2 regions of the Halomonas sp. GFAJ-1 genome follow, and region 1 is predicted to be linked to the other one. Evidence: predicted binding sites of a transcription regulator. Region 1 holds the regulator's gene; the other holds the start of a gene.

Region 1 (15,188 bases):
ATTATGGATGAGATATCCGCGGCCTCTCAGGAGCAGAGCGACGGCATTACGCAGGTTAGCCAAGCAGTGGGGCAGATGGATGAAGTGACTCAACAAAACGCTGCGCTGGTTCAGCAAGCCACAGCGGCGGCTGCTTCTTTGGAGGAGCAGGCGAGCCGGTTAGAGGAGGCGGTTGCCGTCTTTAAGCTGCTTGGTGTCCAAGAACACTCTTATGAGTTACCGCGTTCGATAGCGCCTTCGGCGCCAGCACAGCTTGCCTCTACACAGCCTGCTGCACAACGGAGCGCCCGCCAGAACAGCCACCACGACGAGTGGGAAGCGTTTTAACCGTAATAAACCCTGACTGGGTGTCCAGTCACCCTAACCCATGTGTTTGATGAGAGGATGACCAATGGCCGATAAGAATATGAGTTTTCTGGTAGTTGACGATTTTCCTACGATGCGTCGGATCGTCCGTAGCCTGTTAAAAGAGCTGGGCTTTACCAATGTGGATGAGGCGGAAGATGGCCAGGACGCGTTGAATAAGTTGCGGGCAGGCAATTTTGAGTTCGTTGTCTCTGATTGGAATATGCCCAATCTTGATGGTTTAGAGATGCTTAAAGAGATTCGCCAAGACGAAGCGCTCAAAGGCTTACCGGTGCTGATGGTGACCGCCGAAGCGAAAAAAGAGAACATTATTGCGGCCGCACAAGCAGGCGCCAACGGCTACGTCGTTAAGCCGTTCACTGCCGCTACCCTAGAAGAGAAGCTGAATAAAATCTTCGACAAGATGGGTAAATGAAGCGGCTGAGCCTTTGTGGCTCGGTTAGCAAGGAGATACGACAATGAGCCAGAGTGAGCAGGGAAATACTGCCCAACTGCCCGATGAAGCCGCTGAAGAACTCATCCATCGCATTGGTAAACTTACCCGCATGCTGCGCGACAATATGCGCGAGCTGGGGTTAGATAAAGAGATTGAAAAAGCGGCGGAAGCGATACCTGACGCACGTGACCGTTTGCACTATGTTGCGACCATGACCGAGCAGGCGGCTGATCGTGCGCTAAACGCTATCGACCGAGCACAGCCGCTTCAGGATCAGCTGTCTGACCGTGCTGAAGCGCTGGATAAGCGTTGGGATGCATGGTTTGAAGCGCCCCAAGAGCTAGATGATGCTAAAGCCTTAGTTAAAGAGACCCGCACCTATTTAAGCGATGTGCCCACTATGGCCGCAGCCACCAATAAAGAGCTGTTGGAAATCATGATGGCGCAAGATTTCCAGGATCTGACCGGCCAAGTCATCAAGAAGATGATGGATGTGATTCGCGAGATCGAACATCAGCTCGTACAGGTGCTGATTGATAACGTGCAGGGTGCTCAGGCGCGGGAAAGCATGCAGCGCAAGGCGGAAGATCAGTGGAAAAACGAAACCGCGCGACGTAAAGAAGACCTACTTAATGGTCCTCAGGTGAAGGAGAATGCCCCGGATATCGTGACGGGCCAAGACCAGGTAGATGACTTATTGGATGAATTAGGCTTTTAATGCGTTGTTATTAAGACATTGTAACAAGCCGCATCTGGCACTATAGGCTTTTTGTTCAGCCGCCCTCTGGGGCGGCTGAATTTATGGTGAGCCGCGTACGACCGGCCGGATAGCAGCATGGCAGATAACGACAGCGACCAGGAAAAAACCGAAGAGGCCACCCCCAGGCGCTTGGATAAAGCGCGTGAAGAGGGCCAGGTTCCCCGCTCCCGAGAGCTGACCACTTTTATGCTGCTACTGGGAGGCGTGATAGGGCTTTGGAGCATGGGGCAGATGCTCTATGACCAGTTGGGAATGGTCATGGAGAGGGCGTTTTTGTTTGAGCGTCGTCAGGTAATGGAAAGCACTCCCATGCTGGTGAATGCCCTGGATCTTGGTCAGCGTACGCTGTTTGCCATGATTCCGCTGTTTTTACTCCTCGTGGTGGTGGCGTTGGTAGCGCCTGCGCTGCTGGGGGGGTGGCTGGTATCGGCAAAATCGATGCAGCCCAAACTTTCAAAGCTCAACCCTGTTAAAGGGGTGAAGCGCATATTCGGGCCTCAGGCACTGGTGGAGCTAGCCAAAGCGATTGCTAAATCGGTGCTGGTGGGAAGCGTCGCGGCAACCTTTTTGTACGTTAATATCGGCACGTTTATGGGGCTGATGGACCTGCCTATTCAGCAGGCGCTGGTCACTGCACTAAATATGGCCGCGTTAGCCGCTGGGTTAATTGTGTTATCGCTGATTGTGGTCATCCTCATCGATGTGCCTTTCCAGCTGTGGAGCAATGCTAAAAAGCTGCGCATGAGCAAGGAAGAGGTAAAGCGAGAGCATAAAGAGTCAGAGGGCGACCCCCATGTAAAAGGCCGCATTCGTCAGCAACAGCAGGCGATGGCGCGTGGCCGCATGATGAGTAAAGTACCAGATGCTGACGTTATCATTACCAACCCTACCCATTATGCGATCGCGCTCAGTTACCAGGAAGGCAGTATGGGCGCGCCTCGGCTAGTCGCCAAAGGGGCCGATGCGGTAGCGGCACGTATCCGTGAGATTGGTTTAGAAGCGGGCGTGCCACGATTGGAGGCAGCGCCCTTGGCCCGCGCCCTGTATCATCACGTGGACTTAGAAGCTGAGGTGCCTGCGGAACTGTATACCGCCGTGGCAGAAGTGATGGCCTGGGCGTATCGCCTAAAGCATGTTGCACAACAAGGAGGCGAGGTGCCCCCCACCCCTGATAATTTGCCGGTTCCCCCGGAAATGGATAGTCCCGGCCCCAAGGCCGGTGGCAGTGAGGCGCAGTCATGAAGGGCTTAGGCCAGTTGATCAATCAGCGCGATTGGATGGGCGACGTGCGCATGAAGCTGCTCGCTGGGCCGCTGCTGATTCTAATGATTTTGGGCATGATGATCCTGCCCTTGCCGCCCTTCGCGCTAGATTTGCTCTTCACCTTCAACATTGCCCTGGCCATTATGGTGCTGTTGGTCAGCATGTTTGCGCAAAAGCCGCTGGACTTCGCGGCGTTTCCGGCAGTGTTGCTGTTCACCACGTTGCTGCGCTTATCGCTCAATGTTGCCTCCACCCGGGTGGTACTCATGGAAGGGCATCAAGGGGGCGATGCCGCAGGTAAAGTTATCGAAGCGTTCGGCACCTTCCTGGTAGGCGGCAACTTTGCGGTTGGCTTAGTGGTCTTCCTGATCTTGGTTATTATCAACTTCATGGTTATTACCAAGGGCGCCGGGCGGATTGCCGAGGTTGGCGCGCGCTTTATGCTGGACGCCATGCCCGGCAAGCAGATGGCCATTGATGCGGACTTAAACGCGGGGCTAATTGGTGAAGAAGACGCTAAAAAGCGTCGAGCAGAAGTCGCCCAAGAGGCCGATTTTTACGGCTCAATGGATGGCGCAAGTAAGTTTGTGCGCGGCGACGCCATGGCCGGCTTGGTTATCATGGTGGTTAATATTATCGGTGGCCTGCTGATCGGCATGATGCAGCACGGCATGGACTTCAGCGATGCTGCCCGTACCTACACACTATTAACCATTGGGGATGGCTTGGTCGCCCAGATTCCAGCGCTGGTGATCTCAACTGCAGCGGGTGTCACAGTGTCGCGGGTAAATACCGACCAGGACGTTGGTCAGCAAATGATCAGCCAGCTGTTCGTTAACCCCCAGGTTATGATTTTAGCCGCCATCGTTATGGGGCTATTGGGCATGGTGCCCGGTATGCCCAACCTGGTTTTCCTGATTTTTACGGCGCTGCTTGCTGGGCTTGCATGGCTGTTGATCCGTCAAAAAGACCGGGCGCTGGTCAAGGAGGAGATTGCCGCGGCCCCTCCACCGCTTCAAGAAACCCCTGAAGCGAGCTGGGAGGATGTCCAGTTAGTGGATACCTTGGGTCTCGAAGTCGGACATCGCTTAATCCCGCTAGTGGATTCGCGCCAGAAAGGTGAGTTGTTGGGCCGGATTAAAAGCGTGCGCAAAAAGTTTGCCCAGGAGGTCGGCTTTTTGCCCCCTGTTGTACATATCCGCGATAACTTGGAGCTTTCCCCCAATACCTACGTGCTTTCGATGAAGGGCGCAGAGATTGGGCGTGCCGAGGCACAGCCAGGCAAGTGGCTGGCCATCGACCCAGGGCAGGTATCTGGTGAGCTGCAGGGGACGCCCACTCAAGAGCCCGCCTTCGGCCTTCCGGCTATCTGGATTGATGCCAGTCAGCGTGAACACGCCCAGGTGTATGGCTATACGGTAGTGGATGCGAGTACGGTCATTGCCACCCACTTAAATCACCTGTTGCACCGCCACTCGCCGGAAATGCTCGGTCGCCAGGAAGTGCAGAAGCTGCTGGATAAGCTCGGTGATGATCAAAAATCGCTGGTGGAAGAAGTCGTGCCAAAAGCGATCTCCCTGACGGTGCTTCAGCGCATCCTGCAGAACCTGTTGGATGAAGATGTTTCCATTCGCGATATGCGCACTGTGCTGGATACCCTGGCGGAGTTCGCGGGTCAGCAGAAAGACCCTAATGAGCTCACTGCGTTAGTGCGCATTGCGCTGGGCCGCGCTATCACTCAGCAATGGTTTGCCGGGCAAGAAACACTTAACGTGATGGGGCTGGATGCTCAGTTAGAACAAGTGCTTATTCAGGCGATGAACGGCAACGGCGCTATGGAGCCAGGCTTAGCAGATACCCTGATGAATCAGGCCCAGCAGGCGCTAGAGCAGCACGAAGCCAGTGGCGAAGCCCCAGTGCTGGTGGTGCAGCATTCGTTACGCGCTGTGTTGTCGCGCTTCCTGCGTCGCCGCATGCGTCATATGGTGGTGATGTCTCAGGCCGAAGTGCCCGATGACCGTACGCTGCGGGTGACCACCGTCGTGGGTGGGCGCTAGCCAGCGGACATAGCCATCAACGCCGATAAAGCAGTGGCAGCCATTCAAGCAGAGGCAAAAGGTAAAGCATGAGTGTTAGACGTTTTGTCGGAGCAAATAGCCGTGATGTGATGCGCCAGGTGCGCGAGACGTTGGGTGATGACGCCCTGATTCTTGCTAACCGGCGTACCGAGGGCGGCGTTGAGATTCTGGCGATGGCGGATGAAGCGGTCGATCATTTTGACCCAGCCCCCACGCCAGAGCCGCCACCCGCTTCTCCCCTCGCTTTTTCACTGCCTGCCTCCGACCCTCTTCAGGCCATGAGCGAGCGCTTGCTGCGTGAAATGCAGGATATGCGTGAGCTGCTGACCCGCCAACAGCAAGCACCTGCCGCTGCCGCAGCGGCGGATACGTCCACGCGGCTGCGCCAACTGCTAGCGCGCGTTGGTTTTAGCGATGAGTTAAGCAGCGAAGTACTGGCGGGCCTGCCGGAGTCACTGGTACTAGCCCCCGCCGACAGTAACCAGCCACTATTGTGGCTGCGCGAACAACTGATGGCGCGCTTACCGGTGCTTACTCAGGAAAACAGTTTTTTTGACCAAACGGGCATTGTCGCGCTGGTGGGCCCAACGGGCGTAGGTAAAACCACCACCACCGCGAAGCTTGCAGCACGTTTTGTGATGCGCCACGGTACGCGGCCGGTGGCGCTTGTCACCACCGATAGCTTCCGTATCGGCGCCCATGAGCAGCTGCGGATATATGCGCGTTTGCTCGATACGCCGATGTATGCCCTCGATGCGGAGCAGCCTATTGATGATCTGCTAGGCCGGCTACAGGGTAAACAGTGGGTAATCATTGATACGGTCGGTATGAGCCAGCGTGACCAGCGGGTCATTGAACAAATCGCTCACCTGCAGGGGGGGCAATCGACCGTGCGGTTAGTGCTGCTGTTAAATGCCGCCAGCCAACCGGAAACGCTCGAAGAAGTCGTACTACGCTATCGGCAAGCCGCCCGCGCGGCGGGCGCCGAGCTAGACGACTGTATTATCACCAAGCAGGACGAAGCCGGACGCTTAGCGCCGGTGCTTGATATTGTCATGCGCCATGGAATGCGTGTGCTGTTTGGCTCTCATGGGCAGCAAGTGCCTGAAGATATGGCCGTGGCGAACCCCGCGGCGCTGATTGACCAGGCGCTGGACGGCCAATCCACATTAGCCAGCCAGCCTGCTTCCGCGCCGGTAAGTCTGCCCCGCTGGTCAAGGGATGTGCTTGGCCAAGGGCGTCGTCTCTCATCGGTACTGACGCGCCTGCGCCAGCGAGTGGCGGGTTTTGCCCGCTTAGAGGCGGTATGGGATATCGCCGCCCTGCCTAGCGCAGTGCAGGATGGGCGGCTTGATCGTTTACTCGCTGATGCGCCCCCGACAGACAACCTACTAGGAATGGCATGGTCGCCCCGCCGCAATGAACGCGGCTGTGACTGGTCAATGCCAGATATTGGGCTAGACGCTAACGGGGCTTGGTCGGCGCTGCCCCGCCTGCAGCATCGCCAGCCCGCCGGTTGGCAGCCCCGTTTGGCAACACAAAGTGATGAACACGGCATCGCCGTCCATTTGCTGCCTACGCTCCCCGACACCGAAGCGCTGGCATGGTTGGAAGCCCAACACCTGACCTGGGTCAGCTTGGTGCCTGCCAGCCAGCGGGTATACTTCCAGGGCACGCGTTGTGCCCAGCGCCAGTTATTTATTGATAGCACGCTTACGCACCATATAAGCGTGCGTTTTCGTGGGCAGCCTATGCAGCTGTGGAGTGCCTATGCAGAAGTGACTGACGCGTCTGGCACTGCTCTATTGGCATGGTACGGAGAGGTTCGTGACCCCGAAAGCGCTAAGCGTATTGCTCGGCGTTACTGGTTAAGCCCTGCTCGATTAGGCGCTGATGCGCTCTCTTTACTGGCGACCCAGCTGCAAAGCGAAGGGGTCACCGCGCTGACGAAGCGGGCATGGCAGCAGCTTAAAGAAGCCGACAGTGGTGATGTCAGTGCTGAAATACGCCTGCTCATGGCCAGCGGCGTTGCCGCCGTAGCAGGGCATTTGGACAGTGCCGACGATGCTGCTGCCCTGGCCCTGCGCACCGACCTGATGCTGCTGCTAGGCACCCAGCGAAAACGGCGCGATACCGCCTTGCTCGACGGATTAGTGCATGCCTTTATGGCCCGCGATGCGATTCGTCAGCTAGGTAGCGTGAGCCGAGAGGGCATGCTATGAGCAGCCAAGACCAGGCAGCGGGGCTGCGAAAATGGGCGGATTTACAGCGTCAGCAGCGCGGAGACATACCCGAAGATACGCTACCGGATGAGCCAGCTCCCACAGAGCCAGTCTCAAAAAAAGCGGCTTCTGTTTATGCTGCATCCGCCATGGTGCCAACCGTAGAGGCGCCGCCCACGCCGAAACAGCCGCTGGTGGTGGTGGGCCTACCCACCCATCAGCACCAGGTTAACAAGGTAAGAAGCCGCCTCAGCCAGTGGTCGGCATTGGGGCGCCGCTGGGCAGGCGACCCAGATGACTGGGACATTCACCTGGTTGACCCTGCTACAGCTAATCTGCCATTACTGGTGGCGCGCTACCCGCGCTGGGCGTTGTGGGTAAGTAGCGATGCGGATGCGTTTATGCCGATGTACCGAGTTTTGCGGCAAGTGCATGACAACAAAGGTCCAAAGCGCCTGTTGGCGCTGCATGAGCCCCACTTGCCACGCCAAGGATTACTCGATAACTTGCGAGAAGCTGCCGCAGGTTATTTAGACACAGAACTGCTGCTGCTTGCCCGATAAGGGCTGCAGCGTTTACAAGCAAGCGGGTATTGGCAGAGAAGTACTGGCCACTATCTAGTAGCGTTACTGGGAGCACCCATGCAGCGACAAAGCAGGCAGGGCAGGAGCATCTTAAAGGTGGTCACGGTGAGCATTACGGTGTCGCTCATCGCGATGGGGTTGGCAAGTAGCGTACAGGCAGCACCTGGCAGTTGGAGCAGCCAAGTTCCCAGTGTCATGGTCGCCATGAGCGACCGGGTCAGCAGCAGCCAGCCCATCGTAGCGCCCAGCGCAGCGCAAGTGGGAAACGCAGTGATTGATCGGATACAGTGGCGGTATGAGGCGCCACCGGCGTCGCCAGTCAATGCTTGGCTATGTCACCCTGAACAGTGCATCCCACTTAACAGCATGCGGGGTTCCACTATGGCATTAGCCGGAAAGCACGCCGATGCGCCGCTGTACTTTCGTTTTGCCTTAACGCCCGGCCAGCGGCCGGTACGGGTACAGGGGCTGCAAGCCATCGTGAATTACCAGTAAAAAGTGTTTTAGCCGCGAGGCACGAGGATGTATACAGCACAAGGCAGGATCAAACAGAGTGAGCTGTTAACCCAATACATGCCACTGGTGAGACGTCAGGCCTTAACGCTGCAGGTGAGGTTGCCCGCGAGCATCGAGCTAGATGATCTTATCCAGGCGGGCATGGTGGGGTTGTTAGAAGCCCTTGGGCGCTTTGATGCGGCCCAAGGCGCGACATTTGCCACCTTTGCCAGCCAGCGAATCCGTGGCGCGATGATGGATGAGCTACGCACGCGCGACTGGCTACCTCGTAGCGTGCGACGTTCGGCCAGGGCGATGGATGAGACGGTGCGGCGGCTGGAGCAACAGCTAGGCCGCGCTCCCGAAGAGGGGGAAATCGCCCGTGATTTAGAAATGCCGCTAAGCGACTATCAGCAGCTACTCAATGACACCAACAGCGGCCAACTGCTGCCGTTTGAAGAGCTGGTGACAGAGGGTGGTGAGCCTAGTAGCGGCGCTGGCAATTTGCTCTTCGACCAGTTGTTGGACGCTCAGCAACGTCAAACCTTGATTGAGGCGATTGAGGCGCTGCCAGAGCGAGAAAAGCTGTTAATGGCGCTGTACTACCAAGAAGAGATGAACTTAAAAGAGGTGGGTGCTGTGCTGGGGGTTACCGAGTCCCGTGTCTCCCAGCTGCATAGTCAGGCCGTTAGCCGTTTACGCGCCCGTTTGCACGACGCCAATTAATCTCTCACTCACTTATTTGAACCCGGCGAGGAGCCGTTGATGAATCCATCTACGCTGATCGGTATATCTGCCAGCATTCTACTGCTGGTAAGCGTGCTGTTTTTTACCGCAGAGTCCCCAGAAAGCTTTCTTAACTTACCGGGGTTAGCGATTGTCATTACCGGTACGCTGGCCGCTACGTTTATCAGTTACCCGCTGAAAGAAGTACTTCGGGTAGTGCGCTTGGTAGGCTTAGTGTTTCGCCGTGAAAATACCTATGTTCGAGATGACATTAACGAACTCGTGTCGATGTCTCGGCTATGGTTTAAAGGCGATGTTCGGGCGGTGGAAAAAGAGCTTGAGCACACCCGTAACCCGTTTCTACGCACGGGCATTCAACTGGTCATTGCCAATACCAAAGAGGATGAAATCTTCGACATGCTGCGCTGGCGCATAGCGCGGTTAAAAGCGCGCGAGCATGCAGAAGCACAAATTTTCCGCACGATGGCCACTTACGCGCCTGCCTTTGGCATGATTGGTACGTTGGTGGGGTTGGTTAACATGCTTGAAGTCATGGATGCGGGTGACCTAGAAGTCATTGGCCCGCGCATGGCCGTTGCCCTGCTCACCACGTTTTACGGTATTTTGCTCGCCAACCTAGTGTTTAAGCCTATTGCCGTTAAGCTTGAGCGTCGTACCGAAGAGCGCCTCATTACCATGAACATGGTGCTTGAAGGTATATCGCTCATCACCAAACGTCGCCTACCGTCGTTTATTGAAGAAACACTCAACTCCTTTGTTGCCAACTACCACGACGAAATACGCGATGCTACTGTAAAGCCACGCACCACGCCTAGCCCCGCGACAAAAGGGTAGCGACATGCTGAACAGTGAAGCCCGTCATGCGCTGGAAATGCCCAATGCCGAAGGCGAGGGGGATGAGAGCTGGTTAACGAGCTATCTGGATGTATTGACGCTACTAATCACCCTGTTTGTCCTCCTGCTGGCGTTAACGCCGCCAGGCGGGGGAGAAGCGGCAGATAGCGATAGAATGCGCTCGGCCAGTGCGATTACTGCGCTGCCCCTGGCAACCTTAGCCACTGGTATTCAGCCTCGTCACCAGGGGCTAAGGCCGCAGATGGCGGGGCTAAATATTCCCGGGGTCAGTGTTTCCCAAGGCCGTGAAGGCCTTACCCTGCGTATTGATGATAGCCTTTTGTTTCCCAGTGGCGATGCCGTGCTAACGCCCCAAGGGCAGAATGTGCTAGAAAACCTGATAACGGCGCTTGAGGCCTTTGAAGGTCAAATTTCGGTAGAGGGGCATACCGATAATATACCCATTGCTACTCCTCGGTTCCCCTCGAATTGGGAGCTCTCGGTAGGACGCGCGATTGCGGTTGTGCGCCACCTTGAACGCCAGGGAGTCGCTGTTTCACGAATGCGGGCGGTCGGATATGCCGACACCCAACCCATGGAAAGTAACGCGACCGCAGAAGGGCGAGCAGCCAATCGTCGCGTTGAGCTGTTGCTAAAGCAGCAGTTTGAGGGTGAATAGATTTTTTTTCGAGGCTATTTCGTGCCGAAGCAACACCCTTTACTTCAGTCGTTTGGCGCTTTGCTGGTGTTGGATGCTGACAGTCGGCGCATTCAAGCTTTCAGTAGCAACCTCGCCGCACTGGTTGGCATGACCGTTACCGACGGGCGTGATCAGACGCTGTCGGAAGTGCTGGGCAAACGCCTAAGCCAGCGGCTACGTCACGAGCTACAGGGCCAGCAGCGCTTGGCCGGGCCGCTAACCTTTACCCGCCCGGCGAGCTCAACGCGCTTTCAGCTTTATGCCTACCGTTCAGGCGCCTACGTTGTGGTAGAAATTGAACCACTGACACCGGTTGGTAAACGGCGCTTGTTAGGCACGGTGAATGAGCGCTTGCTCAGGCTGACGGAAGCGAGTCATCAAGAGGAGTTGCTTGACTACCTAGTGCGGGCTGTTCAAGAGTTGACCGGTCACGATCGCGTCTCGATCTGCCACCTTGACAGCGACTGGCACGGGCTGATCGTCGCCGAAGCATGCGGCAGCGGCTTACCGTCACTGTTAGGTCAGCGTTTTCCCTCCAGCGACTTTCCCCTTTCCTTACGCCTCGCCTACGAGCGCCATCCGGTGCGCTTAATTGAGGATGTGGCAGCGCCCAGTGAATACTTAGTCCCCCGTGATTTCCCTGTGGCACTTAACGATAGTTTTCTGCGTGCCCCTGCCCCAGAGCGTCAACGCTATCTGCACCGTCTTGGCGTTCGCGGGGCGTTAAGCGTTGCTATGCAGAGCGATACTGGCCTTTGGGGGCTGCTGTTTTGTTATTCGGCGAAATCACACCCGGTGGCCCCTCCGGTGCGTGACGCAGTGCGCATGCTGGTGCAAATGGCGACTCAGCGCCTGCTGCTGCTGCGGGCACGCCAAGAAGCGCGCTATCTACAGCGCGTGCAGGATAGCTTGGCGCTTTCAACCAAAGCACGCGAAGAACCGCAAAGCCCCCAGCAACTTTTGGCTGAACAGGCGGATACCTGGATGGCACTGTTTCGTTCCCACGGCGTGGCACTATGGGCGAAGGGCAGCGTTTTTCAGTCTGGTAATACGCCGGCCCCAGAGGCGATTAGCCAGCTGGCTAGGCGCTTGGATAAAGCCCATGGTCATAGCGGGCCGTGGTGTACTCGGGATATCTCTAAGGAGCCGTTAACCACATCGCTGTCCATGCCCGAGCAGTGTGGTGTGCTAGCAGTGCCCCTGCCCGTGAACCTCGCTCAGCGCGGTTGGCTGCTGTTTTTCCGTCCTGAGCAGGTAGAAAGCTTCTATTGGGCGATGCAGCCTAAAGCTTTCCCTCAGGGGGCCGTCATAGCCACTCCTCCAGCGGCATGGCATGAAGAAGTGGTGGGTAAAAGCGAGGCGTGGCAGCGGGTCGAGCGCCTAGCAGCCGTGGACTTGGGGGAAGACCTAACATTGGCGATTTCAGCGTACGAAATCAGCACGCTCAATATGTACCTAGAGTGCGAGCGCAAAGCCCTGGCCGAAGCAAATCAGCGCTTAGAGCAGCTGGCGCATTTCGACCCGCTGACCCAAGTATGGAACCGCTACCGCATTGAGCAAGCCATCGACGCTGAGCTGGTGGCCGCTAAACGCTATGGCGCGGTCTTTGCAGTGTTGCTGTTCGATGTAGACCACTTTAAGCAGATCAACGATAGCTACGGGCATAGCTTGGGTGACGACGTGTTGGTATCGCTAGCGCGCTTGGTGGAAAGTTCTCTACGCGGTTGTGACCACCTGGGCCGCTGGGGCGGAGAAGAATTTGTGGTGCTAGCGACTCACTCCGACATAGAGGCGGCCGCTGGTCTGGCGGAGCGGCTGCGCCATCTTGTTGCCTCGCTGGAGGTAAATAAATTGCCACAGCCCATCACCGTCAGCGTTGGGGTCGCGGCATGGCGGCCCGGAGATAGCTGCAAAACGTTAGTCGCCCGCGCGGATATGGCGATGTACCAGGCAAAGCGGAGTGGGCGTAACCGTGTTGAAGTCGCCATCAAGGAACCATCTTGAGATATCAGAGTGAGAAATGGCGCCACCTCTCCCCTCGATGGGTAGGGCTCTTTGGCAGCTTATTACTGGCAGGTATCGTCATGCTGGTGGTGTGGGAGATGCGCACCTTCTATCTCAACCAGCAAACCTCTGCGCAGTCGCGCACGGGCGCTAGTGCTGATGTAGTAGCAGAGTGGTTAGGAAGTGCGCTGGAGACCTCACGTCACGCCCTTGAGAGCGTTGAGGCGCTCTATCAACTCACCTATGACGAGCGTATTGATACGACGTTGCTGGCGCACTATTTAGCGCAGCAGCGCGACCAGGTCGCACTTTGGGATGAAGTTGGCCTGCTTGATCCACAAGGCAATGTATTGGCATCAACACTACCGCTTCAGAGCACGCGGTTTGATGTTGGCGTGCAGGACGTTTTGTCTGGGTTAGTTGGTCAACGTGACCGCCGCGATGCCGTCTCGCGCCTTTACTGGTCAGAGCGCGCGGATGGGCTGCGCCTGCTCCACCTATTACGCGTAGAAAACAGCGTTGGTGAGCCGGAGGCATATATCGTTGCACGGTTAAATCCTGCTTATTTTGTGCAGCTGATGGGGCGTTTAACCCTAAATGAAGGCGCAAGTCTTGCGCTGTTAGATGCTACGCCCCGTGTCATCATGCAGCGCTCCCAGGGGGGCGTCGAAGAGCCTGCCGTGCTGGGCCGCGAGGTTAGTACCCCCGAACTGGCGCATTTTTTAGCAAGTGATCAACTTGCGGCTACGTGGGAGCGCGTCTCGCCAGTCGATGATACGCAGCGGCTGTTTAGCGCGCGGCGGTTGAGTGATGCTCCCTGGCTAGTCATCAGTGGTGAAGACACCACCTTTTATTTGCACGACTGGTGGCGGCGGTTTTGGATTATCTTGGTGGGGATAGTGCTGCTGGCGGCGTTAGGAGCGACGGCCTTTTATCACTACCGACGCCTCTATGCGGCGGAAAAAGTCCTGCGTGAGCACCGCCAACAGCTGACTCAAGAGGTGGCGGCCCGAAAAACAGCGCAGCAAGCCACTGAGCTTGAAGCCGCGCAGCTCAAAATTGCTGCAATGGCGTTTGAAACGCACCTGGGCATGTTTATTGCCGATGCGGATAACCGCATTGTGCAGGTTAACCACACCTTTAGTGAGATCACCGGCTACGACGAAAAAGAAGTAGTGGGCCTTACACCGGCGATGTTGAATTCTGGCCGCCACGATGCCACGTTTTATCGACAGATGTGGCTATCTCTCAATGAGCAGGATCGCTGGCAAGGCGAGGTGTGGAATCGGCGTAAAAATGGTGAGGTTTATCCTCAATGGCTGACCATTAGCGTTGTTCGTAATGATAACGGCGCCGTTACCCACTATGTGGCTACGTTAAGTGATATCACCCAGCGCAAAGCCGCTGAGCAGGAAATTCATCAGCTGGCGTTTTTTGATGCCCTGACCGGGCTTCCCAACCGTCGCCTCTTGATTGACCGCATTGAGGCCCGCCAGCGGGAGGCACGTCAGGAGAGTCACTACAGCGCGGTGATGTTTATTGACCTGGACAACTTTAAAACCATTAACGACAGCCTGGGCCACTACTTAGGCGATGCGTTACTGGTCTCCGTTGCCAAACGGCTCGCGGGTATTGTGCGTGATAGTGATACCGCTGCCCGGCTGGGAGGCGATGAATTTGTCGTTATGCTTCACGAGCTAGGGGACGATATCGCGGTGGCTGCGCAGCATGCAGAAGGTGTTGCTTATAAGCTACTGACTGCTCTCAGAGAGCCGTTGGTCATTGATGACCACCCACTCCAGATCTCTGGCAGTATTGGTGTGACGCTATTTGCTGGGGAGTCGGTAGGCGTAAGCGAAATTTTACAGCAGGCAGATTTGGCGATGTATCAAGCCAAAGCCTCTGGGCGCAATGCGCTGTGCTTTTTTGACCCCTTTATGCAAGCTGCGGTGAAGGAGCGTGCCCAGCTAGAGTCTGACCTACGCCACGTGATTGAACGACAGCAGCTATCGCTCTACTACCAAACCCAGGTGAATGAGCGTGGTCAGGTCGTGGGCGTTGAGGCGCTTGTGCGTTGGTTGCATCCCGAGCGCGGTATCGTGTCTCCGGGTGTCTTTATTCCGCTAGCGGAGGAAACGCACCTCATCGGGATGATTGGTGAGTGGGTGCTGGAAACGGCCTGTCGGCAGCTAGTGGTCTGGTCGCAGCAGCCGCATACCGCAGCGTTGAGTGCTGCGGTTAACGTTAGCCCTAACCAGTTCCGACAAGTAGGTTTTGTTGAACAAATAAAAGCTGTCTTAGCACGTACCGGGGCTAATCCGCAGCGGCTAAAGCTTGAAGTGACTGAGTCGCTGCTCATGGAGGACATTGCCGAGGTGCGTTGCCGCATGGAGGCGTTGCGGCAGTTAGGCATTCGTTTCTCCCTGGATGATTTCGGTACCGGCTATTCGTCGCTGGCCTACCTCAAACAGCTTCCTCTAGATCAGCTTAAAATTGATCAATCCTTTGTTCGAGACGTGTTGGAAGATCCGGCAGATGCCGCGATTGTGCGGACGGTGATTGCGTTGGCCCATAGCCTAGAACTAGAGGTTATTGCCGAAGGGGTCGAGACCCAGGCGCATCGCGACTGGCTCAATGCGCAAGGGTGTCTTGTCTATCAGGGCTACTTCTTTTCACGGCCTCAGCCGATTGAAAACTTA
Region 2 (15,188 bases), on a different contig from region 1:
GGGTATTAGCTGCCCCCACTGTATCGACTCGCTGCCTGAGAAAACCCGCGCCGCCGCCCGCGAGCGTCAGCGCCAAATTGAACTGGCAAAGGCGCGCGGTGAACCCCATCCACTGGGCTATGACCAGCGCCAGAACGGTCGCAAGAAGGAGCCTAAAGACGTAGTCGAAAAAGCGTAAACAGCGTGGCCTATTGTTTTGCAGAGGCCACTTTGGTCTTACTTTGCCCAATACCTCTCTAGGGAAGCGTTAGACTAGCAACAACCCATTGTCTAGGAGCTTCCCATGCCAACTCCCCCCACGACACCCCTGGCCGCGGATAATTTGCTTCAGCGTTCTGACCACCAGGGCGTTACCACGCTAACCCTTAACCAGCCTGAACGTTTTAATGCACTCTCTGAAGCAATGCTCTCGGCGCTGCAAAGCGCGTTAGACGACATCGCCCAGGATGAGCAGGTGCGCTGTGTGGTACTTGCCGCGAGTGGGAAAGCGTTTTGCGCGGGGCACGATTTAAAACAGATGCGCGCTAACCCTGATAAAGCCTACTACCAAGCGCTGTTTGCGCGCTGCGGCGCGGTGATGCAGGCAATTGTTAACCTGCCGGTGCCAGTGATTGCTAAAGTCCAGGGTATTGCCACAGCTGCCGGCTGCCAGCTCGTCGCCAGCTGCGATTTAGCGGTGGCGGCCAGCAGCGCGCGGTTTGCGGTGTCGGGCATTAACGTAGGGTTATTTTGCTCAACCCCTGCGGTAGCACTATCGCGTAATGTTGCCCGTAAGCGGGCCATGGAAATGCTGCTCACCGGAGAGTTTATCAGCGCGGCCCAGGCGGCCGAGTGGGGGCTAATCAACCGCGTCGCAGAGGACGATGCGCTAGACAGCGCGGTTGATGCTTTGACCGCAAGTATTTGCGCCAAAAGCGCGGTGGCGGTTCGCACTGGTAAAGCGATGTTTTCCCGTCAGCTAGCGATGCCGTTGGATGAAGCCTACGCCTTTGCTGGCGAAACCATGGCCTGCAATATGCAGGCAGAAGACGTTGGCGAAGGCATAGATGCCTTTATTGCCAAGCGCGCTCCCCAGTGGCGACACCGTTAGCGAAGCACCTGTCGGCATTGGTGGAATTTGTTTCCGTAAACGCGACAACGCCTATAAGGCGCGTTATCCTCACCCCCTTTACGCCAAGACGCCTTCAAGGGAGAACAGGGTGAGTGAAGTCAAGCGCAGGTCAGTCGGACGCCCGGCGGGAGCCACCAAAGCAAGCGGCGGGCACAGCCAATCGTTGGTACGTGGCCTCACGCTGCTTGAGTATTTATCAGCAAGCCCACTAGGGCTAGCCCTTTCAGAACTGGCGGAAATGGCCGACCTTGCGCCCTCTACCACCCACCGTTTGCTGCAAGCGCTGCAGAGCCAAGGCTTTGTGACCCAAGAGAGCGAGCAGGGGCTATGGCGAATCGATGTGAAAACGTTCCGCATTGGTAACAGCTTTTTGGAAGCTCGGGACGTGGTCGCCAAAAGCCGCCCTTTTTTACGCCGCTTAACCGCAGAGACCGGCGAAACTGCCAACCTGGGCATCCGAGATGGCGCAACGGCTGTGTTTTTGGCCCAGCATGAGTCACCTCAAATGATGCGCATGATTACGCGCTTGGGCTCCCGCGCCCCGCTTCACGCGTCGGGCGTGGGTAAAGCGCTGTTAGCCTGGATGAGCGAGGAGGAGCGCGCCGAACTGCTGAAAGGCTACGAGCTTGGCCGGGTCACCGAAAACACCCTCTACCAAACCGACACCCTGTTAACAGAAATGGCCGCCATTCGCGCCCAGGGGTTTGCCTGCGATCGCGAAGAGCATGCCATCGGCCTGCACTGCGTCGCTGCTTGTATTTATGATGAGCATAGAACGCCGCTGGCGGCGATTTCGGTGTCTGGGCCAATGGCGCGCATTCCTGAAGAGCGCTTGTTAGCGCTGGGTGCACTGGTGCGCAAAATCGCCGACGAGATCACGCTACAGTTAGGCGGTCATCTGCCCCGTTGTTAAGGTGTAACGCCTGATGTTTAGCTTGTTTTGGGTGGCGTTGGCTAGCGCTACGTTGCTACCCGGTGGCTCTGAGGTGTGGTTAGCCCGGTTATGGTGTCTGGGAGAGCCCGCACTGGGCCTGTGGATAGTCGCCACCACCGGCAATACCCTTGGTAGCCTGATTAACGTAGCGATGGGGCGCTATGCTCGAAAATTTCAACATCGCCGCTGGTTCCCCGCGTCTCCCGCTAGCCTCGCGCGGGCTGAGCGCTGGTATCACCGCTTTGGTGAGTACAGCCTACTGATTTCCTGGGCGCCGATTATTGGCGACCCATTAACGGTGCTGGCGGGTGTTTTCAAACTGCCCTGGTGGCGAGCTCTGCTATGGATCGTACTTGCTAAAGGTGCACGCTATGCCTTAGTGCTTGCCCTGGCTCATCAATGGTTAGCACCGCTCTGCAGCTGATGCCTGGCAAAACACTATCCGTTAAGAGAGGCCGTTAATGCCGCAATGCGCGTGCTAAGCGCCGCTGCCCCTTCAACGAACGTGATAACCCCATGTTACCCTAGGCTATCTCTATACAAGCTGTGCCTCCCTGCTGGGTGCGCTATGATTTGTATACAGCGATTCAATCGTAGATTGTTGAAAACTACTCACCCGAAGGGAGGTTAAGGTGTGACGCCACTACGTTTACTACCCTGGCTAAGCGTCTTGATGTTAGCGCTGTTTGCCTTACTGGCAACGCCCGCGTTGGCGCAAACGACGTTAACGGCAGAAGAGCAAGAGGTCACCCAAACAGCGCAGGAAGCGCCCACCTACGCCGCGCTTGCTGATTTGCTTGAGGATGAGCAGGGGCGACAAGAGCTGATAGAGCTGCTGCGCAATCAAGCCTCAACGCTTCCCGCAGGATTAGCCAACGAGCTGTCGCCGGAAGCGGCCGCACAGGGCGGCGAGGCGGCCCCTGAAAATGTATCGCTACCGCGTCAGTTAGCTGAGCTAACCAGCGGGGTAGTCACGGATATTGGCAGGCAACTGGAGCAGGCGTTTACGATGGTAAGCGGCCTGTTTACGGGGCAAGGGGCCGGTACCTTTGATACAGCGGGCTTCATCAACGCGGCGATAAATTTGGGGATTGTGATTGTCGCTACCTTTGCGATGTTTATAGTCTTCCGTCGCCTTGCGAAGCCTCTTTTCACAAAAATTAGTGCTTGGTCGCAACTGGGCAGCGGGCTAACCCCTGTTCTTAGGCTGGTGGTATGCGTTGCTATTGCCGCGGTCATCGATGTGTTACTGGTCGCCCTGGCCTATGTAGGCGGTAACCTGCTAGCGACCTTTGCGGTGGGCGAAACCGGCGAGCTCTCTACCCGCGCGTCACTCTTTTTAAATGCCTTCCTGATTATTGAGCTGCTTAAAGCGGCCGTGCGGATGCTGTTCTCTTCGCGCTATGAAGGACTGCGCCTGCTACCTATTTCAGCTACAGAAGCGTCGTATTGGAACCGTTGGTTAGCGCGCCTGATTGGTATGGTCGGGTACGGCTTAATGGTAGTGGTGCCCCTGGTCAACTTCTACTTGGCAGCTGCGCTTGGGCAGTTGTTAGGCACCGTCATTATGGTGCTGGCGTTTATTTACGCGGTGGGCGTGGTGCTTAAAAACCGCCTTCGCCTGCGGGATAACCTGAATGACATGGCGGCGCGCTCAACGTTAACCGCTAGCCGTGTCTCGCTGCAGCTGTTCGCCCGTACCTGGCACCTGTTTGCGCTGCTCTATTTCTTGATTGTCTTTGTACTTACGCTAGTACGCCCCGGAGATGCCCTGCCGTTTGTGCTTTTTGCGACGCTGAAAACGCTGGCTGCCGTGGTCATTGGCATTCTGCTCTCGTCGTTCTTGAGCCAAACCATTGGCCGTCGTATTCAACTTTCCGATGATCTACGCCGTAAATTGCCGCTACTAGAAGCACGTTTAAACAGCTACGTGCCTAATGCGCTGCGTGTGCTGCGTACCATTATTTTGATCGCGGTCATCATGGTAGTGCTGGATGCTTGGGGCGCCTTTGACCTGAGGGCTTGGTACGCTTCTGAACGTGGTGCCAATCTGGTGGGCAACCTGTTCGGCGTTGCCATCATTCTAATTGTGGCGCTTGGCGTGTGGCTGGGACTCGCAAGCCTGATCGAGCATAAACTCAACCCGGAAACGGGCCATGGGGAGCCTTCGCCGCGCGCTAAAACCCTATTGAGCTTGTTCCGTAATGCCCTTGCTATCGCCATGGTGACCATTACTGGCATGATCGTACTGTCGGAAATCGGCATTAATATCGGCCCGCTGATTGCTGGTGCCGGTGTGCTGGGTCTAGCGATTGGTTTTGGTGCACAGAAGCTGGTTCAGGATGTCATCACTGGCGTCTTTATTCAGGTTGAAAATGCCATGAATACTGGCGATGTGGTGACCCTGGGCGGCATTACGGGAACGGCAGAGCGGCTCAGTATTCGCTCTGTGGGTATTCGCGACCTTAACGGTACTTACCACATCGTACCGTTCTCAAGTGTCGATACCGTTTCCAACTACATGCGTGATTTTGGCTACCATGTGGGTGAATACGGTATTGCCTATCGTGAAAGCATTGACGATGCCATCGTTCAGCTACGTAATGCGTTTGACGAGCTGTCTGCCAGTGAAGAGCATAAGATGAATATCTTGGCGCCGCTTGAAGTCGCCGGGGTAACCAGCCTTGGGGATAGCGCGGTTAACATACGCGTGCGTATTAAAACCATCCCAGGCATGCAGTGGGCCATTGGGCGAGCGTATAACCGCTTAGTGAAAATCCACTTTGATAATGTGGGTATTGAGATTCCGTTCCCGCATACCACGCTCTACTTTGGCGTGGGTAAAGAGGGTGAAGCGCCGCCGGCCAACCTGCGTATCATGCGGCAGGACTTTGATATTGATGGCCGTCCCGGTGGTCAGCCGCGCACAGGCGATGCGAGTCGCCTGAGCGAAGATGACCCGCGCTCCAAGTCAAATCCTGAATTTAAAGGAGACTTTGACGAGGATTAGACCCCACATCCCGGCGAAGTAGTCGGGATGGTGATAGCGTACAGCGGGGCCGCCTTTGGGCGGCCCCGCTGCGTTTGAGGCAGTGCATAAAGGCGTGAAGGAGGGCTACACAGGGTAGTTTTCTGAGTGCTGCCCTTCCAGGTTGTTTGACTCACCGCCATCTACGAACAGGACTTGCCCGGTCACGAAGTTGTTATCCAGTAAGTAGTACATAGCTTGTACAAGATGGCTGGGGTCACCCTGCTGTTTAAGCGGAATGCCTTCTATACGCCATTGAATATAGTCGCTGGTGCGTTGGGACGCAGGGAGTACCACGCCGGGCGCAATACCGTTAATACGCAGGCGTGGGGAAAATTCCAGTGCCGCCATGCGCGTCATGTCGGCAAGGCTCTTTTTCGACAGTAAATAGGCCGCGTAAGGGTACTGGTGGTAGGCCACTTTATTATCAATGATGTTGATGACCTGACCGTTCTCTACGGCCTCTGCAAAGTGGCGCGTGAGGAGCAGCGGCGTAAACAGATTGACCCGAAACTGCGTTTCCAGCATCGCCATGTTGGTGCTAGCAATAGGCGCCGGTTCATACGCAGAAGCACTATTTATCAGCACATTCAGGCCTGGAAAGCGCTGCTTGGCAGTGGCTACCAGCTCTTCAAGCGCGTCGCTTAAGAAGTTGCACGGCAGTATTTCGCACGCTTGGCCTTTTTGGCGAATGCCTTTGGCAACCTCTTCGGCCTCCCCCCGTGAGCTATTGACGTGCAACGCAATATCATAGCCCTTTTCCGCCAGGGCTTCGGCGAAGTGGCGCCCCAAGCGGGTGGCGCCTCCGGTCACTAATGCAGCGGGTGTATGCATAGCAGCTCCTCAGTCTTGAAGAATGTCAACGACAGCCATGACTCTCTGCGTGTACTCAGCGTTTGTCAATAAATTGTACAGGGGTTGAACAAAATATAAGCCGAGCTACTCTAGTGAGGCGCCTATTTAATGACGGCTTTCGCTATTACGTTCGCGACTGCCTGCTTTTGTGACTGCCTTTATCATGCCTTTGAGGCTGGAGTGCTGCTATGCCATCAACGTCGTCACATGCAACTTTGGGTACTGCCTACCATGAATGCGTAATCTCGTTAGGCAGCAATATTCAGCCCGACCAGCACTACACACAAGCGCTCGCCATTTTGGGCCAAGAGTGCGAGCTGGTAGCCAACTCCCAGGCGATTCGTACCTCGCCCGTGGGGTTTCAGCAGCAGCCTGATTTTCTTAACGCGGCGTTACTGGTGCGCACTTCCTTTGATTACACCGCCTTTCGTGCCTATTTAAAAGAGGTTGAAGAGCGTTTGGGCCGCATCCGCGGGCCGATTAAATCCGGTCCGAGAACGATGGATTTAGACATCGTCGCGTGGGATGGCGAGGTAGTGGACACGGCTTATTATCACCACGACTACGTGCGTGGCCCCGTCGATGAGCTATTAGCCGCCACTGGGCGCTCGATTACGCCCTCGGCCAGCATGCAATAACGCATTTTTTTTACCTACTAAGCCTCACCTTCTGCGCTCCTCTGCCGATATTAAAGTGACTGCCACGGTGCGTTTGCCAGCGGCCGAAGTAGCAGCCCTAAGAGGAATCAGCGTGATCAGTCTTGCGACCAATATAACGTCGCTACTGGTGCAAAATAATCTGCGCAGTAGCCAGCAGTCGATGCAAACCGCCATGCAGCGGTTATCGTCGGGCCTGCGCATTAATAGCGCCAAGGATGACCCCGCCGGGCAGGCAATTGCCAACCGTATGACGGCGCAAATAAAAGGCATGAATCAGGCGATCCGCAATACCAATGACGGCATCTCCATGGTGCAGACGGCTGAAGGCACGCTTAACCAGATTAACGATAATCTGCAGCGCATTCGAGAGCTAAGCGTTCAGGCGGCCAATGGCACAAATGCACCCTCCGATCTGGCGTCTATCCAGGGGGAAATCGACCAGCGTTTGGAGGAGATTGAGCGCCTGGCAGGGCAGAGCAATTTCAACGGCATCGGACTGTTGGGAAGCGATAAGACGCTCAATATCCAGGTCGGCGCCAATGCAGGTAATGTGATCGGGGTGCGTTTTGAGGCGATGGGCTTACAGGCATTAGGCTTGGAAGGTTTCAGTGTACTGGGTGATAACAGCGCAACAGACAACCCACTCACTGCCATGGATGAAGCACTTAAACGCGTAGACCGTCAGCGTAGCTATATGGGGGCTGTGCAAAACCGCTTTGAGAGCGTTATCGAAGGGCTGAATACCAACATTATCAACACGTCTGCCGCGCGGTCACGCATCCAGGATGCCGACTACGCACAGGAAGTCTCGAATCTGATCCGTGCTCAAATCCTACAGCAGGCAGGCGTAGCGATTTTGGCCCAGGCCAATCAGCAGCCGCAGATGATTCTGCGACTGCTGGAAGGGCTATAAGAAGCGCTATCAACACGAGAGGCGCTTTTACTTGATGATGCCCTGCTCCCGCGCCATGGCATAGGCTGCCTGGGGGCCATTCCAGAGTGATGGCAGTAAGATCAATGACACGGGAATCGCAGTAATCACGATAAACTGCTGCAGCGCGCCGATTTGTCCAGCGCCCATGTAGAGCAGAACCGCCGCCATCAGCGCCATCGCAATGCCCCAGAAGGCACGTATGTAAGGGCTGGGGTTGTCGTGACCAGCGCCCACTACCGCAATGGCGTAGCTCATTGAATCACCCGTGGTCGCCACAAAAATGGTGGTCAGCAATAGAATTGCCAGCGCCATCCAAGTGCCGCCGGGCAGCGCCTGGGCAACTGTTAATGTTGCCACATCAAATTGGAAGTTGTTCAGCGCATCGGTGAGGTCAATGACGCCGTTGAGCTGGTAGTAAATACCCGAGCCGCCCAGCAAGGTAAACCATACGGTAGTCGCAATAGGCGCAAGAACCGCAACGGCTAGAATCATCTCGCGAATGCTGCGGCCCCGAGAAATACGCGCCACAAAAATTGCCATTAACGGCGCATAGCCAATAAACCAGGCAAAGAAGAATACCGTCCACCACTGCATCCACCACGCTGGTGCGGTGTCGGCGGTCATGGTCGCCATGGTGAAGAACTCACTCGCATAGGCGCCCATACTCGCAACGTAGGTGTTGACCAAAAACAGCGTAGGCCCAAAGACGAAAATCGCCGCGCCAATCGCCAGCGCCAGCAGCACATTAAAACGGCTGAGTAGCTGGATACCTTTGTGTACGCCACTCATGGACGAGAGCACATAAACACTGCCCAACACTGCCAAAATAATCAGCTGTCCGGGGTAGCCTTCAGGTAGTCCAAATAGCTCATGCAGGCCAAAGCTTACCTGCGTTGCCAAAAAACCAATCGGGCCGACCGTGCCGGCAACGACTGCAATCACACAGCACGCATCGACTACCGCCCCCAGTGGGCCACGCATTAGGCGCTCGCCTAAAATTGGGTACAGCAGCGTACGCGGTTGAAGCGGTTGGCCTTTCACATAGTGGGCGTGGGCCAGCACTACTGCCGTCAGGGAGCCCAGTACGGCCCATGCCATGAAGCCCCAGTGCATAAACGACTGGGCCAGCGCGCCAGAGACGGCTTCAGCGGTGCCTGCTTCGGTATCAAATGCCGGCGGCGTGACCACGAAGTGATAAACCGGCTCTCCGGCAGCGAAAAATACCCCGCCACCCGCCAGTAAGGTGCACAAAATAATCGATAGCCACTTGAAGGTGCTTATTTCTGGTGTATCAAGATTACCAATTTTAGCACTGGCAGCGGGGGTGGCGGCCAAGCCAATCGCGATAAAGAAGGTCAGCAAAAGCAACAGTTGAAAGTAGCTGCCCAGCACCAGGGCCGTCCAAGCGAACCCGGCGCTGATGGAGTCGGCGACCAGCTCAATGTCGTACAGTGACAGAGCAAGAAACGCGACGATAAAGCCAATGCTGAGGAGCAGCACAATAGGGTCGCCAATGGTACGCTGTATGCGGCCCTCGTTTGGGACAGGTTGGTTCATAAAACACCTATAAATGAAAAGTCAGGGGCAGAGGTGCCCATTTATCAGCACCTTGCGCAAACGGGTGTAACGCATAGGTCCACAGATTTTTTTAAAGCTTGGTTTTTCGAACAAAAAAAAGCGCCATTCAATGAATGGCGCGAGGACAGGAAACTGGATGTAGTTTATCGCAAATATAGACCAAGGTCTAATGCGTTTTGCTTTGGTGCAAGATAAACACCGTCATGCACTGATATAAAGCAGTCAAAAAGCGTCCGTAGGCGAAGAGTTCTCAGCGTTTTTCAGAGAGGGACTTTCATTACCAACGAAACAGCAGCGAGGCACTGGTGGTGTGATCAGTACGTTCGCTGGCATCTTCTGGCGGTAGTGAATTGTGTTTGATCTCGTGGGATAGCCGTAACGACAGCCGAGAGTTCAAGCGTGTTGTCAGGGCTGTGAGTGACCGTGACGTCGTATTTTGGTCGGTATACTCAACGGACATCTCCTGCTTAAGGTCAGAGTGTTGCGAAAACTCCCAACGGTAATCAAGGGCGGAATAGGCCACGGCGAGCCGCTCATTTTCGTCGTCGCGTAGTCGATCGTGACGATAGCCTGGCCCCGCCTCAAGGGAGAGGTAATGGCGCTCACCATCGACAATTTGTCGGCCGTAGCCACCAATCGCGGAGAGCTGTTGGTCGTAACCGGCAAAGCGGTCTTTTTCCCACCGAGCAAAACCGAATAAATAGTGCGGGCCGTTAAAGTCGTAGCGCTCGCGGCCCGCCAGTAAATACTGTTCAGCGCTTGTGTTGCCATCTCTGCTGACATTGCGCACTTCACCGCGCAGTGAGTGAGTCAACTGGCCGGTAATCCATGTTAGGCGTGTTTTGCCAATCAGAGTACGGCTATCGGTATTGCCGGAAAGCTGGTTAAACCCAAGCTCAGCGTCGCCACTGAATAGGGGGGCGTCATCTTGAGGGGGAGGGGGCGCATAAAATGGGCTAGCCGTTGCTGCAGAAACCCCTACTAAACTACTGGCTAGCACGATACATCTTGTAAGGCTTAGCACGACTCTCCTCCTTGAGTACACAACGGTGCGAACAGCTGACCTTAAAGCGCAGCTAGTAGGTATCAGTATATAGACGCGGCTAGATGGCTGCTATTAAGGCAACGTGCCACAACAGCGCCATGGCTAACGCCTCTTGGCATTGCGGTGCCATAATGACGCTGTCGCGCACTATGAGTTCCGTTATGACTGCTTCCCGCCCCCGAACGCTGGCTGAATTACAGCGCTGGCGCCGCACCCGCGCAAAACACCGCTGGTATAAGCGCAGCTTTCGCTTACAGGTCATGCTGTTGGTGGGCTTCTTATTGGCCGGTATGCTGCTGGCGCAAGGCACGTATCTGAATCACCGCAAAGCGGAAATCATTACCTATCAAATGGGTGAGCGGGCGTTGGCGGTGGCTAAAACGGTGGCGGGTATGCCGCAAATCATTCATGCGTTTGCTACCCCTGATCCCGCGTTAATTATCCAACCCTTGGCGGAGCGCGTTCGCCAAGAAACCGGCGCCCGCTATGTGGTGGTGGGCAATGCTCAGACGATTCGCTATTCGCACCCGCTGCCGGAACGCATCGGCCACCCCATGGTAGGCGGCGACAACGACCAAGCGCTGATTTATGGTCAGTCATATGTGTCAGAGGCAACCGGCACGCTGGGTACCGCAATGCGCGGCAAGACTCCCATCTGGGATGAAGAGGGGAATATTATCGGCGTGGTCTCGGTGGGCTTTATGCTCGATCGTGTGGCCATGGATGTGGGGCGCTATACCAACTTTGGTTGGGCGTTAGTGGCGCTGATGATCGCCTTAGGGTTTGCAGGCGCCTACTGGCTGTCACAGCATCTTAAAAAGGTCATTCTTGGTTTAGAGCCCTACGAGATTGCCCGTCTGGCCATGGAAAAAGAGGCGATTTTACAGTCGATCCACGAGGGTATTCTGGCGGTCAACCGCGAGGGGCAGATTACCTTAGTGAATCAACAAGCGCGGCGTTTTTTAGGATTGCTGGATGAGCATGTGCTGCTGGGCCAGCCGATTCGCGAAGTGGTGCCTAATTCGCGGCTACTGGAAGTATTAAGGCACGGTGAGCAGGAGTTCAACCAGGAGATGTGGCTGGGTGACCACCCGGTGGTGGTCAATCGCGTGCCGATTGTGCATGAAGGCGAGATTGAAGGCGCCGTTGCCACATTTCGTAGCCGCCGTGAGATTGTTGACCTTTCCCAAGCGCTGACCCAGGCAAGCCGTGATGTGGATATGCTGCGTGCTCAAGCCCATGAGTTTTCTAACAAGCTGTACACTATTTCAGGCTTACTCCAGCTAAAACGTATTGACGAGGCGCTGGCGCTGATTCATCACGAAACTGAACGTGCTCAGGCGCAGATGAGCTTTTTGATGCGCCATGTCACCGACGCGGTATTAAGCGGAACGCTGCTGGGTAAGCTGACCCGTGCCCGAGAGCTTGGGGTTGCGTTGGAAATTGATGAGCAGAGCTCACTCTCCAGCCCCTTAACGCCCACTGGACAAGAGGTCATGATGAGCGTGGTGGGCAACTTATTGGATAATGCCTGCCATGCTGCGCTTAATGGCCCAAACAGCGATACCCCAACAGTCCGCCTGTTCTTTACCGACCTGGGGGAGCAGCTGTTGATTGAAGTAGAGGATAACGGCCCAGGCGTCCCTGGTGAGCATGCACAGTCGATCTTTCAAGAAGGGTTTTCGACTAAAACCGGCAAGCATCGTGGCATTGGTTTAGCCTTGGTCGCGCGGCTGTGCCGTCAGCACGGCGGTGAGGTGACGCTAGAAGAGAGCGAATTAGGCGGTGCGTGCTTTATTGCTGTGCTTGATCGCTCGCTTTGCGATCAAGCAGCCACGACGTCCTACTCATAATAACGATGCCAGTATAAGAGGGATGACTATGTCTACGGCGCAGTACGGTATTTTGGTCGTCGAAGACGATTTTCGCATTGCTGATATCCATAAAGCGTTTATCGAACAGAGCGACGGCTTTTATGTGGTGGGAATGGCACGCAACGGCAGCGAAGCAAAAGCGCTAATGGCCGAGCATGCTGACACTATCCAACTGATTCTATTGGATGCGTATTTGCCTGATGTGGAAGGCCTAGAATTGCTATGGGCTATCCGGCGCGACTATGTGCATGTGGATATTGTGATGGTGACCGCCGCCCGTGAAGTGGAAACCATTAGCGAAGCGCTGCGCGGTGGCGTTTTCGACTACCTGATTAAACCCATTGAAGTCACGCGGATGAGCCAGATGTTGAGCCGCTTTCGCCGAGAGCGAGCAGCCTTGGCCAATCGCGTTGAAATGAATCAAGACGAGCTAGATCAGGTGCTAGCGCGGTTGCAGCCGAACGAGCCACCGCGGCCAGCGACGCGCTCGCTACCCAAAGGGGTTGACCGATTAACGCTACGCCGCGTGGTGGATGCGCTGGCAGCAGCACAGGACTCGCTTACGGCTATGCAGGTGGCGCGCACCATGGGGGCAAGCCGCTCCACGGCGCGGCGCTACTTGGAGTTTTTAGTGGCTGAACAGGCGGTTAACGCAGAGCTAGGGTATGGCGATGTTGGTCGACCTGAGCGGCGCTACCGGCTACTAGCCGCGGCGAAAGGCTGGTTAGAGGCGCTGTAATGTATCCGCGTGAACAAAATGAACAAAACGCACATAAAGAACAGTTTGTCCTTTATGCCCATAAGCTTGTCCCCTGAACCTAACTTCTTCTAACGTTCTCAGCGTAACCACACTACAACACGCATATAACCACACGTTTATAACGTTGTTTATAACAATACGCTTATAAAAAATAGCTGAATCGTGGAGAACGCCAATGATCTCGCCTTCCCTAAAGCGCCTAGCCGTGCTGGCCCTGCCGATGGCTGCCCTTGCCGTAACAACCAACGTTCACGCTGAAGAGTGGTCGCCGAGCCGCTCAATTGAATTTGTAGCCCCGGCTAACCCAGGCGGTGGCTGGGACACACTGGTACGTACCGTTTCCCGTGTGCTGCAAGAAGAGCAGCTTGCTGAGCGTAACTTTGCGGCGATTAACGTGCCTGGCGGCGGCGGTGCGGTCGCGTGGGCGCAAATCGCCCGCGATAGCGGTAACCCACACAAGCTGTTTGCGACCAGCCCACCGATAATTCTGGTACCGCTCGCCGGTGCCTCCCGCTACGACCACACTGATTTCACACCGGTCGCGCGCTTAATTACCGATTACTCCATCATTTTGGTTTCTGCAAACGCTGAGTATGAAACCATCAATGACCTATTTGATGCGTTAAAAGAGAACCCTCGTTTGAGCGTTGGTGGCGGCAGTGCCCCTGGCTCTATGGACCACATCTCAGTGGCGGGCTTGGCATCAGCGGCGGGGTTAGATGCCTCTAGCGTCAACTACATTCCGTTCTCAGGCGGTGGCGACGCCATGACCAACCTGATGGGGGGGCATGTAGAAGCGGTTATTACCGGCGCCGGTGAAGCCGCTGGCCAGTTGGGAGAAGGCAGTCAATTACGTGCACTGGGCGTATCCGCACCTGAGCGTTTGACGGGCAGCTTAGCGGATGTCCCCACCTACCAAGAGCAGGGTGTTGATTACACGTTCGATATCTGGCGTGGCGTGATGGGTACCCCCGACATGCCTGAAGAAGCCGTCACCTACTATGAAAATCTCTTCGCTGAAATGCTAGAAACCGACGGTTGGCAGCAGGCCCGTGATCAGCTGGGCTGGATTGATGCCTATCAAAGCAGCGAAGAATTTGGCGACTTTTTGGATCAGCAGAAAGAGCTATTCAGCGACGTGCTGAGCGAGCTTGGCCTACTGCGCCAGTAAGCGCTCCTCTGAGTCCTCCCGATGGCGTTTCGCCATCGGGATTCATCGTCTGAGACCGATACCGCAAGGCAGTGCTTAAATGCCACGGCGCCTTCGGAGAGATTCCAATGACTCGATTAAACACTAACCAGTGGCTGGCACTTGTGTTAGCGCTGTTGGCGGCTGCCTATCTAGCGATGGCGTGGCAGATTCCTGTTTTCCCGTTGCCACGACCAGTGGATTCTGACCTGTTCCCTAAAGTGCTGGGCGCGGCGTTGCTATTGCTATCGGTTTTTCTCTTTTTTGAGAAACCCACCCCGATTGCAGGCGCCGATGAAATCGATCAAGACGCTACCCAAGGGCCGCTGCTGCTTACTCCCTGGGCACGCGTTGTAATAACCGCGCTGGCCATTGCTGCCTACGCGCTGCTGCTGGTGCCATTGGGTTTTGTGCTTGCCTCAACGCTACTGTGCGTTGGCTTGACCGCTTACTACGGCTACCAACGTCATGGGGTCAACCTAGCGTCCTCTTTGGGTGTGGTGCTGGTGCTTTATCTGACGATGACGCGGGTCATGGATGTTTACCTTCCAACCGGCGTTCTGCCGTTCTAATCACACCGTGATGCTGAATTTGTAGCGGGTTTTGCGAGAGAGTCTCCCATGGATGCCTTAAACAATTTGATGTATGGCTTTGGCATCGCGCTTGAGCCAATGAATATTGCGTATGTCTTTGCTGGTGTATTTGCGGGCACTATTATCGGCATGCTGCCGGGCCTAGGGCCGATTAGTGCACTGGCACTGATGATTCCGATTACCTTTGCCATGGAGCCTTCGTCAGGGCTGATCTTGATGGCGGGGGTTTACTACGGCGCGATTTTTGGCGGCTCTACGTCGTCTATTCTGCTTAATGCCCCCGGTGTTGCAGGCACGGTGGCGACCTCCTTTGACGGCTATCCGTTGGCCAAGCAGGGGATGGCCGGGAAAGCGCTGGCTATTGCTGCCTATGCCTCCTTCATTGGCGGCACCATTTCGATTGTCTTTTTGATGCTAGTGGCACCGCTACTTTCCAAAGTCGCGGTGAGTTTTGGCCCACCGGAGTATTTTGCGTTGATGGTACTGGGCCTTACCGCCGTGGTCTCACTATCGGATAAATCCTTGGTGAAAGGGTTAATTGCGGCGGTAGTGGGTGTGATGATCTCCATTGTTGGTATCGACTTACAAACGGGTACCGAGCGCTTTACCTTTGGCACTATTAACTTGC

Evidence for each region. The regulator FliA, encoded in region 1, starts transcription of late flagellar genes. The targets are predictions, from matches to a motif close to CTAAAGTTNNNNNNNNNNCNGCCGATA.
Region 2: the regulator FliA is predicted to act here: its motif matches at 6,590-6,616, upstream of MOY_RS07895 (flagellin N-terminal helical domain-containing protein).

Annotation. Positions count from the first base shown of each region.
Region 1 covers NZ_AHBC01000023.1:44,063-59,250, reverse strand. The annotation lists gene MOY_RS06315 (methyl-accepting chemotaxis protein) at 1-327, shown strand, start outside; gene cheY (chemotaxis response regulator CheY) at 392-781, shown strand; gene cheZ (protein phosphatase CheZ) at 825-1,520, shown strand; gene flhB (flagellar biosynthesis protein FlhB) at 1,638-2,804, shown strand; gene flhA (flagellar biosynthesis protein FlhA) at 2,801-4,882, shown strand; gene flhF (flagellar biosynthesis protein FlhF) at 4,951-7,125, shown strand; gene MOY_RS06285 (hypothetical protein) at 7,122-7,688, shown strand; gene MOY_RS06280 (flagellar protein FlhE) at 7,767-8,204, shown strand; gene MOY_RS06275 (RNA polymerase sigma factor FliA) at 8,232-8,930, shown strand; gene MOY_RS06270 (motility protein A) at 8,970-9,785, shown strand; gene MOY_RS06265 (OmpA/MotB family protein) at 9,790-10,464, shown strand; gene MOY_RS06260 (sensor domain-containing diguanylate cyclase) at 10,486-12,489, shown strand; gene MOY_RS16665 (bifunctional diguanylate cyclase/phosphodiesterase) at 12,486-15,188, shown strand, end outside.
Region 2 covers NZ_AHBC01000027.1:177,900-193,087, forward strand. The annotation lists gene trhO (oxygen-dependent tRNA uridine(34) hydroxylase TrhO) at 1-178, shown strand, start outside; gene MOY_RS07865 (enoyl-CoA hydratase) at 284-1,090, shown strand; gene MOY_RS07870 (IclR family transcriptional regulator domain-containing protein) at 1,200-2,024, shown strand; gene MOY_RS07875 (YqaA family protein) at 2,038-2,469, shown strand; gene ybiO (mechanosensitive channel protein) at 2,680-5,055, shown strand; gene MOY_RS07885 (SDR family oxidoreductase) at 5,161-5,907, opposite strand; gene folK (2-amino-4-hydroxy-6-hydroxymethyldihydropteridine diphosphokinase) at 6,117-6,566, shown strand; gene MOY_RS07895 (flagellin N-terminal helical domain-containing protein) at 6,679-7,500, shown strand; gene MOY_RS07900 (BCCT family transporter) at 7,528-9,078, opposite strand; gene MOY_RS07905 (DUF481 domain-containing protein) at 9,377-10,123, opposite strand; gene MOY_RS07910 (ATP-binding protein) at 10,306-11,997, shown strand; gene MOY_RS07915 (response regulator) at 12,026-12,757, shown strand; gene MOY_RS07920 (Bug family tripartite tricarboxylate transporter substrate binding protein) at 12,954-13,949, shown strand; gene MOY_RS07925 (tripartite tricarboxylate transporter TctB family protein) at 14,057-14,539, shown strand; gene MOY_RS07930 (tripartite tricarboxylate transporter permease) at 14,588-15,188, shown strand, end outside.